4 regions of the Streptomyces sp. DH10 genome follow, and region 1 is predicted to be linked to each of the others. Evidence: riboswitches for the same ligand, from Rfam matches in the RefSeq annotation. Region 1 holds a riboswitch; each other region holds the start of a gene.
What was found. A riboswitch is a leader RNA that binds a small molecule or an ion and turns the genes downstream of it on or off. The one in region 1 is predicted to bind cyclic di-AMP.
Positions count from the first base shown of each region.

Region 2: another riboswitch for cyclic di-AMP. It lies ahead of QC385_RS07730 (transglycosylase SLT domain-containing protein); the one in region 1 lies ahead of QC385_RS08835 (C40 family peptidase).
Region 3: another riboswitch for cyclic di-AMP. It lies ahead of QC385_RS06310 (transglycosylase family protein); the one in region 1 lies ahead of QC385_RS08835 (C40 family peptidase).
Region 4: another riboswitch for cyclic di-AMP. It lies ahead of QC385_RS15760 (hypothetical protein); the one in region 1 lies ahead of QC385_RS08835 (C40 family peptidase).

Region 1 covers NZ_JARVKU010000003.1:406,919-410,019, forward strand. The annotation lists gene QC385_RS08830 (hypothetical protein) at 1-991, opposite strand, end outside; gene QC385_RS08835 (C40 family peptidase) at 1,129-2,310, opposite strand; cyclic di-AMP (ydaO/yuaA leader) riboswitch at 2,319-2,492, opposite strand; gene pcrA (DNA helicase PcrA) at 2,782-3,101, shown strand, end outside.
Region 2 covers NZ_JARVKU010000003.1:187,837-190,937, reverse strand. The annotation lists gene QC385_RS07735 (polyprenyl synthetase family protein) at 1-790, opposite strand, end outside; cyclic di-AMP (ydaO/yuaA leader) riboswitch at 1,321-1,494, shown strand; gene QC385_RS07730 (transglycosylase SLT domain-containing protein) at 1,498-2,277, shown strand; gene QC385_RS07725 (HAD family hydrolase) at 2,241-3,089, opposite strand.
Region 3 covers NZ_JARVKU010000002.1:582,920-586,020, forward strand. The annotation lists gene QC385_RS06300 (cytochrome P450 family protein) at 1-76, shown strand, start outside; gene QC385_RS06305 (LysM peptidoglycan-binding domain-containing protein) at 223-1,194, shown strand; cyclic di-AMP (ydaO/yuaA leader) riboswitch at 1,423-1,601, shown strand; gene QC385_RS06310 (transglycosylase family protein) at 1,606-2,286, shown strand; gene eno (phosphopyruvate hydratase) at 2,552-3,101, shown strand, end outside.
Region 4 covers NZ_JARVKU010000006.1:294,625-297,725, reverse strand. The annotation lists gene QC385_RS15765 (hypothetical protein) at 1-203, shown strand, start outside; cyclic di-AMP (ydaO/yuaA leader) riboswitch at 543-703, shown strand; gene QC385_RS15760 (hypothetical protein) at 1,107-1,367, shown strand; gene QC385_RS15755 (PIN domain-containing protein) at 1,333-2,259, opposite strand; gene QC385_RS15750 (prepilin peptidase) at 2,325-3,059, shown strand.

The DNA.
Region 1 (3,101 bases):
CCCGGCCGGGCAGGACGTAGGTCCGGGCCGAGGCGACCGCCCAGGAAGTGGCTGCGAGCCACGCGGCCACCGTGACCCACAGCAAGACCTCCCCGAGGCCGTCGAGCCAGGAGACGTCGAGGGCCGCGGCGACGGCCAGTGCCGCCGCCGCAGTCTTGGCCCAGGCGAACACGCTGGCCCAGCGCCGGATGTCGTGACGGGGCCGCGGCCGCAGGAACTCGGCCGCGAGCAGGACGGCGCAGCCGGCCAGTGCGAGCACGAGCAGTACGGCCGTCACACGGCGCAGGACGCCGCGGTCGTCGTCGTTCCACAGGTACAGGCGTGCGCTGTCGGAGCTGATGAGCCGCGCCCCGGCCAGTGCCGAGATGGCGAGCGCCCCGCTCGCGAGCCAGTGGTCGCCGCGCCCCTCGGCCACCTGCCGCACATCGAAACGGGCCAGGGCGAGGACGTACAGCACGAGCCCCAGCCAGAACAGCACCAGCGCCGCGTGCGCGAGCCAGGCCGCCGACTCGGCCGCGGCCAGCGTGGCACCGAGCACGGCTAGGCCCTGCGTGGCCATGCAGCGCGCGAACACCGTCCCGGGCCGGCGCCGCTCCCCGTCCTGCGCGGGGAGGGCCAGCGGCACGGGCCAGAGCAGTACGGCCAGCACCAGCAGTGCCGCCGCCAGGGACTGCGAGCCGGCCGCCGAGAAGCCGGTGCCCAGGACGGCCGTCGCCGCCACGGTGGTGAGGGCGGCCGTCGCCACGGTGTCCAGGAGGCCCGGCACCGCCGCGTACGCCCGCCATCGCGTGCCGGCGAGCAGCAGCCGCAGGGTGAAGTCCGCGGCGAGCATCAGCCAGGCCGCGCAGGCCAGGCCGAGGGCGATGCGGGAGAGGACGCCGTACCCCGCCAGATCCAGTCCGACCGCCAGGGTGCCGGTCGCCAGCACGGCGGCACTCGCGGACGGCGCTCGCTGCGCCCACCAGGCGGTGGAGGGGGAGGGGCCGGGCATGGAGCCGATGCTAGGAGGCGCCGCGTCCGTTCCATGCGGGGCACGCGCGCCTGCCTTCAAAAACGGGGCACGCGCGCGTGCGCTTCAAAAAGCGTGAGCGCCCTCACGCGCGCGTGCCCTCGGTGACGTACGGGCTCTCAGGCCGGCCGCACCACGCTGTGGATCGACGACTCGCCGTCGTAGTAGATCGACTCCTCGCGCACATAGGTGCCGGGCTTCGGGGCGTGGATCATCATGCCGTTGCCGATGTAGATGCCGACGTGTGAGAGGTCGTCGTAGAAGAAGACCAGGTCACCGGGCTGTGCGTTGGCCAGGGAAACGGTCGTGCCGGCGTTGACCTGGTCCCAGGTCGTGCGCGGCAGGGTGACGCCCGCGGCCTTCCACGCGGCCTGGGTGAGGCCGGAGCAGTCGTAGGAGCCGGGACCGACGGCGCCCCAGACGTACGGCTTGCCGATCTGGGCGCGGGCGAAGGCGAGGGCCTTCTCGGCCTTGGTGGCGTACGAGGAGTCTGCCGGGGCCGTCGAGGAGGACGAGCCCGTGGAGGACGAGCCCGACGGCGAGGACGAACCGCTCTCCTGCTGCTGGGCGGCCTCCTCCTGCGCCCGCTGCTGTGCGGCCTGCTGCCGGGCCAGCTCGGCGGCCTTGCGGGCGGCCTCCTGCTGCTTCTCCCTCTCGATCGCCGCGAGCCGCGCCTTCTCCTCGGCGGTCAGCTTCGACAGCAGTTCGCGCGCGTCGGCGAGCTTGCGCTGGACGGTCGCCTTGGCCGTCTTCAGGTCGCCCTGCGTCTCGTTGAGCGTCTGGAGGCTCTCGGTGGCCTCCTGACGCTTCTTCATCGTCTCGGACTGCTGGGTGACGTAGTCGTCGACCGCGATCTTCTGACGGCCGGTCATCCGGTCCATCAGCTGGGTCTGGTCGAAGTAGTCCTGCGGGGTGTCCGCGAGCAGGAACGTCGCCGTGTCCGGCGCGGAGGCGCCGGTGCGGTACTGGGCGGCGGCGAAGGAACCCAGCTTCTCCCGTGCCTCGTTGAGCTTCTGGGTGCGCTGCGCGACACCGTCGAGGAGGGTGTCGACGCGCTTGCGCTGCTTCGCGGTCTTCTCCTTGGCCGCGTTGTACTTGTCGGTGGCCGACTCGGCCTGGCGGTAGAGGTCGTCGACCTTCTTCTCGACTTCTTCCAGGCTCGGCTTGTCGTCGGCCTCGGGGGCGGCGTTGGCCGACTGGGACAGCAGGGCCACGGACGTGAGGGCCGCCGTTGCGAGGGCGGGGGTCCGTATGCCTGCGACGCGCGTACCCGCGGGACGCGACTTGCGGTGCGACGCCAAGGGAGGCGACTCCTTCCATGCTCCGCCTACCGGGTTAGCTGTCGGGTTCGGGCGGGTACATCGGAAGGGTTGCCCTACGGCCGTCTCCGCGAAGGGAGCGGGGCCGATTCACCCCAGAGTTCTCGGTTGGGTCCCCGGCTCCGGCTGCCGCTGCGGCACACCGGACTCGGCGGAGGCCGCGCGGCCCGGCGACGTTCGCCGGTGGGGGTCGTGCGGCCTGCCCGCACGGTAGCCAACTCGTGTGGCCCTTGTGAAGGTTGATGGGCGATATGCCCGATACATTTTCGTGACCTTAGCCGAGGGCGTCGCCGAGCGTCATCGGCGGAGGAGGTTTGGTCATGAGTTCGTCATAATTGTGACGGCGTAGCGGGCTGTGATCGTGCGGGGATGCAGGGTGACGAGGGGATCCTTTCGGCGATGTTCTCGGGGCGGCGGCGGGCTGTCAGTGGGGCGCCCTAGACTCGGAGAGCGATGAGCAGCCTCTTTGACGACAGCTTCCTGGCGGACCTCCAGGCCCAGCGGGGCCCCGCGGACGAGCCCCCGCCGCCACCCGAGGACGATCACGTACCGGAGCCGGTTCCGGACGATCTGTTCGGCGGGAAGTTCGACGTGCCCCCGGACCGGGACGCCTACTACCGCGACGGCGCCCCGCGCCCGGTGGTGGACACCGCCACCCTCCTGGAGGGGCTGAACGACAACCAGCGCGCCGCCGTCGTCCACTCCGGCTCCCCGCTGCTCATCGTGGCCGGCGCCGGCTCCGGCAAGACCCGCGTGCTCACGCACCGCATCGC
Region 2 (3,101 bases), 220 kb from region 1:
CGTCCGCGAGTCCGAGCCGGGCGGCGCGCTCGCGCAGCCGCAGCACCGGCAGCGTGGGGATGCCCTCGCGCAGGTCGGTGCCGGGGGTCTTGCCGGACTCGTGGGAGTCGGAGGCGATGTCCAGGACGTCGTCCGCGAGCTGGAAGGCGACGCCGAGCCGCTCGCCGTACTGGGTCAGCACGTCCACGACCGTGTCGTCGGCGCCGGACATCATCGCGCCGAACCGGCACGACACCGCCACCAGGGAACCGGTCTTGCCGCCCAGCACGTCCAGGTAGTGCTCGACGGGGTCGCGGCCGTCCTGAGGGCCGGCCGTCTCCAGGATCTGCCCGGTCACCAGCCGCTCGAACGCCTCGGCCTGCACCCGCACCGCCTCCGGGCCGAGGTCGGCCAGGATGTGCGAGGCGCGGGCGAAGAGGAAGTCGCCGGTGAGGACCGCGACGGAGTTGCCCCAGCGGGCGTTCGCGCTCGCCACCCCGCGGCGCACGGCGGCCTCGTCCATCACGTCGTCGTGGTACAGCGTGGCGAGGTGGGTCAGCTCCACGACGACGGCCGACGGCACGATCCCGGGCGCGTACCGGTCGCCGAACTGGGCGGAGAGCATCACGAGCAGCGGACGGAACCGCTTGCCGCCGGCCCGGACCAGGTGCTGGGCGGCCTCCGTGATGAAGGGCACCTCACTCTTGGTGGCCTCGAGCAAGCCTTCCTCGACAGCCGCCATCCCGGCCTGGACATCGGCTTCCAGAGCCTGGTCCCGCACGCTCAGCCCGAACGGCCCGACGTCGGTCACGAGGGGTCTCCTGTCTGCTGGTGTCTGCCGGTGTGTCTGCTGGTGTCTGCCGGTGATTACGCGGTTTGTCGATAGGTCGCTGCCATCACTCGAGTCAGCGTATCCGGTCACGTTTCGATCACCGCCAGCGCCCATGGTTACAGGCCGGGCGGTATCCGATCACGACCGCGATATTTTCGATCAGCTCATAAGAGCAGACATTTATCGACTTACCGGGAAGTAGTGCGTTATATGCGATTTGCCGTATTGAGTAAGCAAATTCCCCTTGGCGTACATTGCCCCACGGACTTGTGATCAGTGAGTTGAATCACGTTATCCCCTGCGACGCCCCACTCCGGCACCGGCCCGTACCTCCTTCCGCCGAAAGCCAGTTGAGCCTTGGCTCCAGCAAAGGATCAAGCGGCTCATATCCCCCTGACCAAGGTCGACCGGCGCGACGTGTGACTCAGGTGCTTGTTCCCGACATGTGCTCTCGCATACGTTCCGGGCCTGTCCGGCGGACGCCGAATCCTGCCACCGCCCGGACTCCCCACACGAACCCACTCACTCACGCATGGCAGGAGCGGGGGACCCAGGTAAGTCGCCGGTCCGCACAGCGGAACGGCTCGGGGTGAAGCCGCCCACGGCATACAGCACCGTGGGCGGCCGGGCACCTCCCGGCCCGAACCCGACAGCTCACCTCGCAGGCGTCGGAGAGGAATATCGCCATGCCCCGAGGCAAGCACCGTCGCCCCAGAAGCAACCAGCTCACCCGCCGTGCCGTGGCCGTCGGCACCGGCGGAGCGGCACTCACCCTCCCGCTGCTCGGCGCGACGCAGGCCGCCGCCCAGCCGAGCCAGAGCGCACCCGCCGCCGCACAGTCCGTGCCGCAGGCGGCCCAGCCCGCCAAGTCCCTCACGTACACCGTGGCCAAGGGCGACTCGCTCTACCGCATCGCGGACAAGTACGACGTGTCGGGCGGCTGGAAGCAGCTCTACAAGGACAACCGCGCCACCGTCGGCGACGACCCGAAGCTGATCCACCCGGGTCTGAAGCTGAAGGTGAAGACGGCCAAGACGGACGCCGTGAAGAAGAAGACGGCGACCAAGTCCTCCGCCCCCGCCAAGCCCGCCGCGAAGCCCGCCGGCGGCGTCGCGAAGGCCACCCAGGCCTCCGCGAAGACCTACGCCGACAACCTGGACGGCTGGATCCGCGAGGCGCTGGACATCATGGCGCAGAAGGGGATCCCGGGTTCGTACGAGGGCATCCACCGCAACATCATGCGCGAGTCGTCCGGCAACCCCCAGGCGATCAACAACTGGGACTCGAACGCCGCGAAGGGCACCCCGTCCAAGGGTCTCCTCCAGACCATCGACCCGACCTTCCAGGCCTACCACGTGGACGGCACGTCGTGGGACCCGTACGACCCGGTCGCCAACATCACCGCGGCCTGCAACTACGCGGCCGACCGCTACGGCTCGATCGACAACGTCAACGGCCCGTACTGAGCCGCCCCGCCCAGCAGTCGTTCGAGGACGACGGCGATGCCGTCGTCCTCGTTCGACAGGGTGACCTCGTCGGCCACGGCCTTGAGTTCGGGATGGGCGTTGGCCATGGCGACGCCGTGGGCGGCCCAGTCGAACATCGGGATGTCGTTGGGCATGTCGCCGAAGGCGACGGTGTCCGCGGGCCGCAGCCCCAGGTGCTCGGCCGCCAGCGCCAGGCCCGTCGCCTTGGTGATCCCGCACGGCTGGAGCTCGACCGTGCCGGGCCCCGACATCGTCACCGTCGCGAGTGAACCGACCACCGAGCGGGCCGTCGCCGCCAACTCGTCGTCCGTCAGGTACGGGTGGCGCAGCAGCACCTTGCTGATGGGCTCGCCCCACAGCTCGTCGCGCCGGTCGACCCGTACCGCGGGCAGGGTCGGGTGCGGCATGAGGTAGCCCGGCTCGATGAGCGTGAGCCCGTCGACCCCGTCCTGGTCGACCGCGGCGTACACCTGCCCCACCTCGGCCTCGATCTTGCCGAGGGCGGTCTCGGCCAGCTCCCGGTCCAGGGTGATGGACCACAGCAGCCGGTCCGCGCCGGCGTCGTACACCTGCGCGCCCTGCCCGCACACCGCGAGCCCCGTACAGCCGAGGTCGTCCAGGAGCGGCCGCACTCTCGGCGCCGGCCGGCCCGTCACCACGAGGTGCTGGGCACCGGCGTCCGCCACCCGCGTGAGCGCGGCGAGGGACCGGTCTGACAGGGTGTCGTCGCCGCGCAGCAGCGTCCCGTCCAGGTCGGTGGCGATGAGTGAATATGCGATGGGTGCGGCCATGATCAGAGAATA
Region 3 (3,101 bases), on a different contig from region 1:
GCTGAGATGGCGCGGCGGCCTCATCATGCGCGGGCTGCGCACCCTGCCGGTGGAGTTCACGCCGGCCCCAAGGTGACACGCCGTCAGGAATGTGATCTTCACGTGATCTGTGCGGCATGAACTTGTGACAAGTGATCGTCTGCCGATACGTTCACCCATCATCAGCGCGGCCGGGGGACCCTGCGCCGCGCCGGTCACTGCTGTCTCGCGAAAGGTCTCCGTATGCTCTCCGGGAACGGTCGGCACCGTCGCCCCCGCCAGGCTCCGGCTCTCCTCGTCGCGGCCGGAGTGACCGGCTCCGCCATCGCGATTCCGCTCCTCGGAGCCTCCGGCGCCAGCGCGGCCGACGGCACGACCTGGGACCGGGTCGCAGACTGCGAGACCGGCGGCGCCTGGAGCCAGAACACCGGCAACGGGTACTTCGGCGGCCTCCAGTTGTCCCAGGAGGACTGGGAGAACCACGGCGGCCTCGACTACGCCCCGAGTGCCGACCTGGCCAGCCGTTCCCAGCAGATAGCCGTGGCCGAGAGAATCCTCGCCGACCAGGGGGTCGGCGCGTGGCGCACCTGCGGGCTGCTCTCGGGTCTCCAGCAGGACAAGGACTCGGACACGTCCGGCTCGTCCGCTCCGACGGACTCGCCCGGACTGCTCGACTCCTCCGAGTCGTCTCCTTCGTCTTCTCCGTCCGCGTCGCCGTCCCCTGACGCGCCGTCGACCTCGGAGGACGAAACCGCCAAGTCCGACAAGTCGTCCGATTCCGCCGATTCCTCGACGCAGGAGCAGCCGCGGGACCAGTCGCAGGACCAGGACTCCGACAGCTCCCCCTCGGCCGGTCCCGAGAGTGACAAGTCTGACAAGTCGCCACAGAACGACGACTCTTCGGCCCTCACCGACACCGGCTCCGGCCGCCATCGAGGCCCCAGTGCCGACGAGGACACCGCGGCTGAGGACGGCCGTCCGTCCGGGGTCGCGGGCCGCCACGCCTCGCGCGGCGACGAAGCCTCGCGCGAGGCGACGGACGGCCCCTACGTCGTCCGTCCCGGCGACAGCCTCTGGTCCATCGCCGACTCCCTTGACCTCAGCGGCGGATGGCGCGCGCTCTACGTCGGCAACGAGGTGGCCGTCGGCGTCGACCCGAACCTCATCCGCCCCGGTCAGAAGCTCACGGTACGGGTCGAAGCGGGCGACGAGTAGCTGGTGGGGCAGTACGGAAACGGCGGCGGAAGTCACCCCTAAACCGTGCGAGTTCACGCCACCGTTCGTACCGAATGTCCCGTATAAGCCCGGTGAGAGATAGATCTCAGAAGCCCTGATCGTCTTTGAAATTCCGCGGATCGCATGTCTACGGTCATGACCGCTCGTCACCACGAGCCCCGGCTGCCGCAACGCCGAATCCTGCCAGCGGCCGCACGGGAACAGTCGTCGCGTCAAGCGCCGTAGGCAGGAGCGGGGGACCCAAGGTAAGTGCCGGGCCCGGCGGTTGAGGCAACTCGACGGCAGGTCCGGCTTGGGGTGAAGCCGCGTCCCGGGAGGGACGCGGCCGGGCAACTCAACCGGCCCGAACCCGACAGCTCACCTCGTAGGCGTCGGTGAGGGGATCTCTCCATGCTGTTTTCCGGCAAGGGCACGCACCGCCGTCCGTCCAAGGCCTCTCGGGTCATCGCCATCGCCGGTGTCACCGGTGCCGCCGTCGCCGCCCCGCTGATGGCGGCCGGCAACGCCTCCGCCGCCACCGCCTCCGAGTGGGACGCCGTCGCCCAGTGCGAGTCCGGCGGCAACTGGTCGATCAACACCGGCAACGGCTACTACGGCGGTCTGCAGTTCTCCGCCTCCACCTGGTCCGGCTACGGCGGCACCAAGTACGCCTCCACCGCCGACCAGGCCACCAAGTCCCAGCAGATCGAGATCGCCGAGAAGGTCCTCGCGGGCCAGGGCAAGGGTGCCTGGCCGGTCTGCGGCAAGGGCCTGTCGAGCGCCGGCTACAGCGGCGGCTCCGAGCAGAGCAGCGGCTCCACCGAGACCCGCCAGACCGAGCAGCAGCCGGCCTCCCGCTCCGACGAGCGCCCGGCCCAGACCCAGAAGACCCAGAAGACCGTCACCACCCCGACCGGCAAGAAGGTCAAGAAGGGCGACGGCGAGTACAAGGTCGTCAAGGGCGACACCCTCAGCTCCATCGCGACCGAGCAGAAGGTCGAGGGCGGCTGGGAGAAGCTGTTCGAGCTGAACAAGGACATCATCACGGACGCCAACCTGATCTACCCGGGCCAGCAGCTGCACCTGAAGTAAGCAGCGGCCCACCCCCGTCCCCACGGGCTCCCCGCCCCGGCGCGTCATCCCCCGTGCGCGCCGGGGCGGGGTTTTTTCTGCCGGTCTTTGCGATCCGGCTTTGTTCCGTTCGGAAACAATTTACTCTCGGTTCTGTCCATGGGGTGGGCGACCCGGTGGCCGATCGCCCGGAGCCGGTTAGGCTCATGTCGCGAGCCACCGCGGCCCGCGCCTCGCCGGGCCCCCGCGGCCCGCGTACCCGCGTCACATGAAGAAGGAGATGCTCGTGCCGTCCATCGACGTCGTCGTAGCCCGGGAAATCCTGGACTCCCGAGGCAACCCCACGGTCGAGGTCGAGGTCGGCCTCGACGACGGCAGCACCGGTCGTGCCGCCGTCCCGTCCGGCGCCTCCACGGGCGCCTTCGAGGCCATCGAGCTGCGCGACGGCGACTCGAACCGCTACCTCGGCAAGGGTGTGGAGAAGGCCGTCCTCGCGGTCATCGAGCAGATCGGCCCGGAGCTGGTCGGCTACGACGCCACCGAGCAGCGCCTGATCGACCAGGCCATGTTCGACCTGGACGCCACCGACAACAAGGGCTCCCTCGGCGCCAACGCCATCCTCGGCGTCTCCCTCGCCGTCGCCCACGCCGCCTCCGAGGCCAGCGACCTTCCGCTGTTCCGCTACCTGGGCGGCCCGAACGCGCACCTGCTGCCGGTGCCGATGATGAACATCCTGAACGGCGGCTCGCACGCCGACTCCAACGTGGACATCCAGGAGTTCATGATCGCCCCGATCGGCGCGGAGTCCTTCTCCGAGGCCCTGCGCTGGGGCGCCG
Region 4 (3,101 bases), on a different contig from region 1:
TCCGCGACGCGGCGCTTGCGGCCGCCGCCGACCCGTTCCTCAAGGCCCTCGGCAAGACCCGCGACCGCATTCCGCAGCTCGCCGACGTCTTCGCCACCCAGGACACCCGCGCCGCCGACACCGGTACGGCCACCTGGCCCGACCCGGCGCCCATGGGCAGCCGCGGCCTGCCACAGAGCCAGCAGCACGGTCACGCCGCGTGACCCGGTTCCTCACCCCCAGCTCGATGCCGTGCAGGCTCGCGCATCAACCATGGTCCACCTCGGCCTGCCCAGCTTCAGCCAAGTTGCGGTCCGGACCACGGATGCAGACGGCCCCCGCCCCTGATCACCAGTCGCGGTTTGCTGCCTGACTCCAGGCACCTAGGTGCCGGGACCTTCTGGCCTACACCGAAACGCCTGGGGCACCGCCGAACTCAGCGTGATGTCTTGCACTTTGCAGCGATGTGCCTCATGACGCCGCCACCGGCCAACGTCCGTGCATGCTACTTTCGAGGAGGGGCTGCCACGTCTAGCCGAATCTCGCCACGTGGTCAGCTCGGAAATGTCTACCGACCGCATGGAAGGAGCGGTGGGCGAGAGCGGAGGACCCAAGACGACGGGCTCTCTACGGAGTTGCCCTTGGGATGAAGCCGCCCATTAGCGGCCGGGGAAACAGACCCCCGAATCCGACAGCTCACTTCGCAGGCCATCAGACCGGCCGAAAGGCCATGTGATCGCTGTTTGTCTAGCGGTCCGTCTGGTGCTGCCTTGCTGACGGACCGCGGATTCGTGAAGGGACTACCCGATGACGCGTCGGGATCTGAAGCTGTGGGTTGCGATCTCCGTTCTCACATCCTGCTTGATCGGCTCAATTACCTGGTCCATTTCCAGAGAGTGTGACGCAGGCGTCCTTGAGAGCCTCGCTTACGGCGGTGGCGCAACAGTTGCCGTGATGACCATCTGGCTGGGGCTGATTGCCCTCTTCCAGCGCTCCTAGCGCTCACAGGTCGAAGCGGGGTCTGGGGCCGCCCATGAGTTGCCACGCAGCTCGTGGGCGGCCCCTTCGTCTTGTGAGACCCCAGTCGGTAGTTCAGAGAAGCGAGCGACTGGCTCAAGGCCGCGGCCATGCTGGAAAGCATCGCGCTGCACGAGCCGCTGGAGGCGAAGAACGAGTTCTTCGCCTGGCTGGTCGCCGAGACGTTCCTCAGCACCAACGGCGTCGCGCTGGACTACGAGCCGGAGGAAGCCCTCGCGCTCGTCATGCGCGCCAAGCACGGGGCGCCCGCGTCCAGGAGGTCGCCGCGCAGTTGCGCGCCTGGTCCACCGGCTGAGACCCCGGCCAGAACCCCGTCTATCCGTCTCCGTCGGCGGGCACCTCGAAGGTGATGGCCTGCTCGTTGGCGGCCTTCTCCGCTGCACTCAGTCGCTCGATCTTGTACTTCTCGTCCAGAACCTTGGCCTTCAGCCCCCAGGACAGTGCGCGGGCCCGCATTCCGTTGTCCCCGGTGACCACCGTGACCGGTGCCGGTGCGATGGCCTGCTGCAGATAGCAGGCGCGCGCGACGATCTCATCGTCGTTGTTCGGCAGCCGCACGTGCCCGGGCTCGTCCAGGAGGACGTCAACGACGGTGTCCTCGTGCACCACCGCGTGGCCTTCAGCCTCGATCTGGGCCAGAGTCTGCTCCAGGAGCGCGAAGACGGCGCGCGCCCGTTTCCGGACGCCGGTGTCGCGGGTGTCGTACGACTTCTTGTCGATCTCGTCGATCACGACGTGCGGGATCATCACGGACGTGCCGGGGCCGAAGAGCCGCTGCCACGGAATCTTGTCGAAGCGCATGTAGTGCAGCAGGTCGTTGGTGTCCAACACCACCGTCCGCATCCCGTGGTAAGTGAACCGCTCGTGCATCCGGCGCAGTTCATTGGCCAGCTCCATGAAGTACGTACGCACTTCCTGCAGTTCGGTGTTGAGCAGGAACGTCCACCGGTCCGGTGTGAACTGGCCGTGCACGATCGCGTTGTAGCGCTCGCCCCGCAGCCTGGCGGCCACCGACCGGTCGACGAAGGCCTCCAGCAGATCGGTCGTGGCCTGGAGCGTCCACCGGTCGTACTGGCCCACCACCCTGTTGGCGGCCTGCTCCCAGTTCTCGGTCACGCCGTCCGCGGTGCGGGCGATGAAATGGTGGGGTGCGGCGTTCTGGAGGTCGGTGAGCCCCTGATCGGTTAGGCGGTCCAGCAGCGCGATTGCATCAGAGCAGGTCGTTCCGGGCCTCAACAGCATGCACGTGCTCCTCACGGTACGGGCCGTCCGCATCACCGGACCGGGCTGAGCTTAGGCTCCATCCGGTGGAAACGTTCTGGATCACCGCGGTGGCGGTCCTGTGGGGTGCCGGCACCGGCCTGCTCATACCGCGCGCCGCGTACCGGCTTTCCGTGCAGCCCGAGGAACCGTGGCGGGAAGCGTGTCCCGCCGGACACCCCTTCGCCGGCGCCGGGAACGGATGGCTGGGGCGGGCCCGCTGCGCCGACTGCGCCTCTTACGGCCCCAGCACGCCCGTCCTCACCGCCAGCACTGCCGCGGTCTGCGCGGTCCTGGCGGCCGCCACCGGTGCCCGCCCCGAACTGGTGGTCTGGCTGCTGATAGCCCCGGTCGGCGTGTTGCTCGCCATCGTGGACTTCACAGTGGAGCGGTTGCCCGATGTGGTCACGCTGCCGCTCGTCGTGATCACGCTGAGTCTGCTCGGGGTAGCGGCGCTGATGCCCGGTGCTCGCGGCAGCTGGAGGACCGCGCTGCTCGGCTCCCTCGCGCTCGGCGCTTTCTGCCTCGTGCTCTTCCTGATGAACCCCACGGGGTTCGGCTTCGGAGACGTGAAACTCGCCCTGACCCTCGGTGCCGTCACTGGCTGGTTCGGGTGGGTCATCCTGATCGTCGGCACCTTCGCCTGGTTCCTGTTCTTCGCGCTGTACGGGCTCAGCCTCATCGTCGCTCGCCGTGCCGGACGCAAGACGGCCCACCCGATGGGCCCCTTCCTGCTCGCTGGAGCCTGCGTTGGCGTGCTCCTGGGGTCCTTCGGCCGCTGAACGAGGCGAGTTCGCACCTGGTCAGGCTTCGTTGCGCACGAC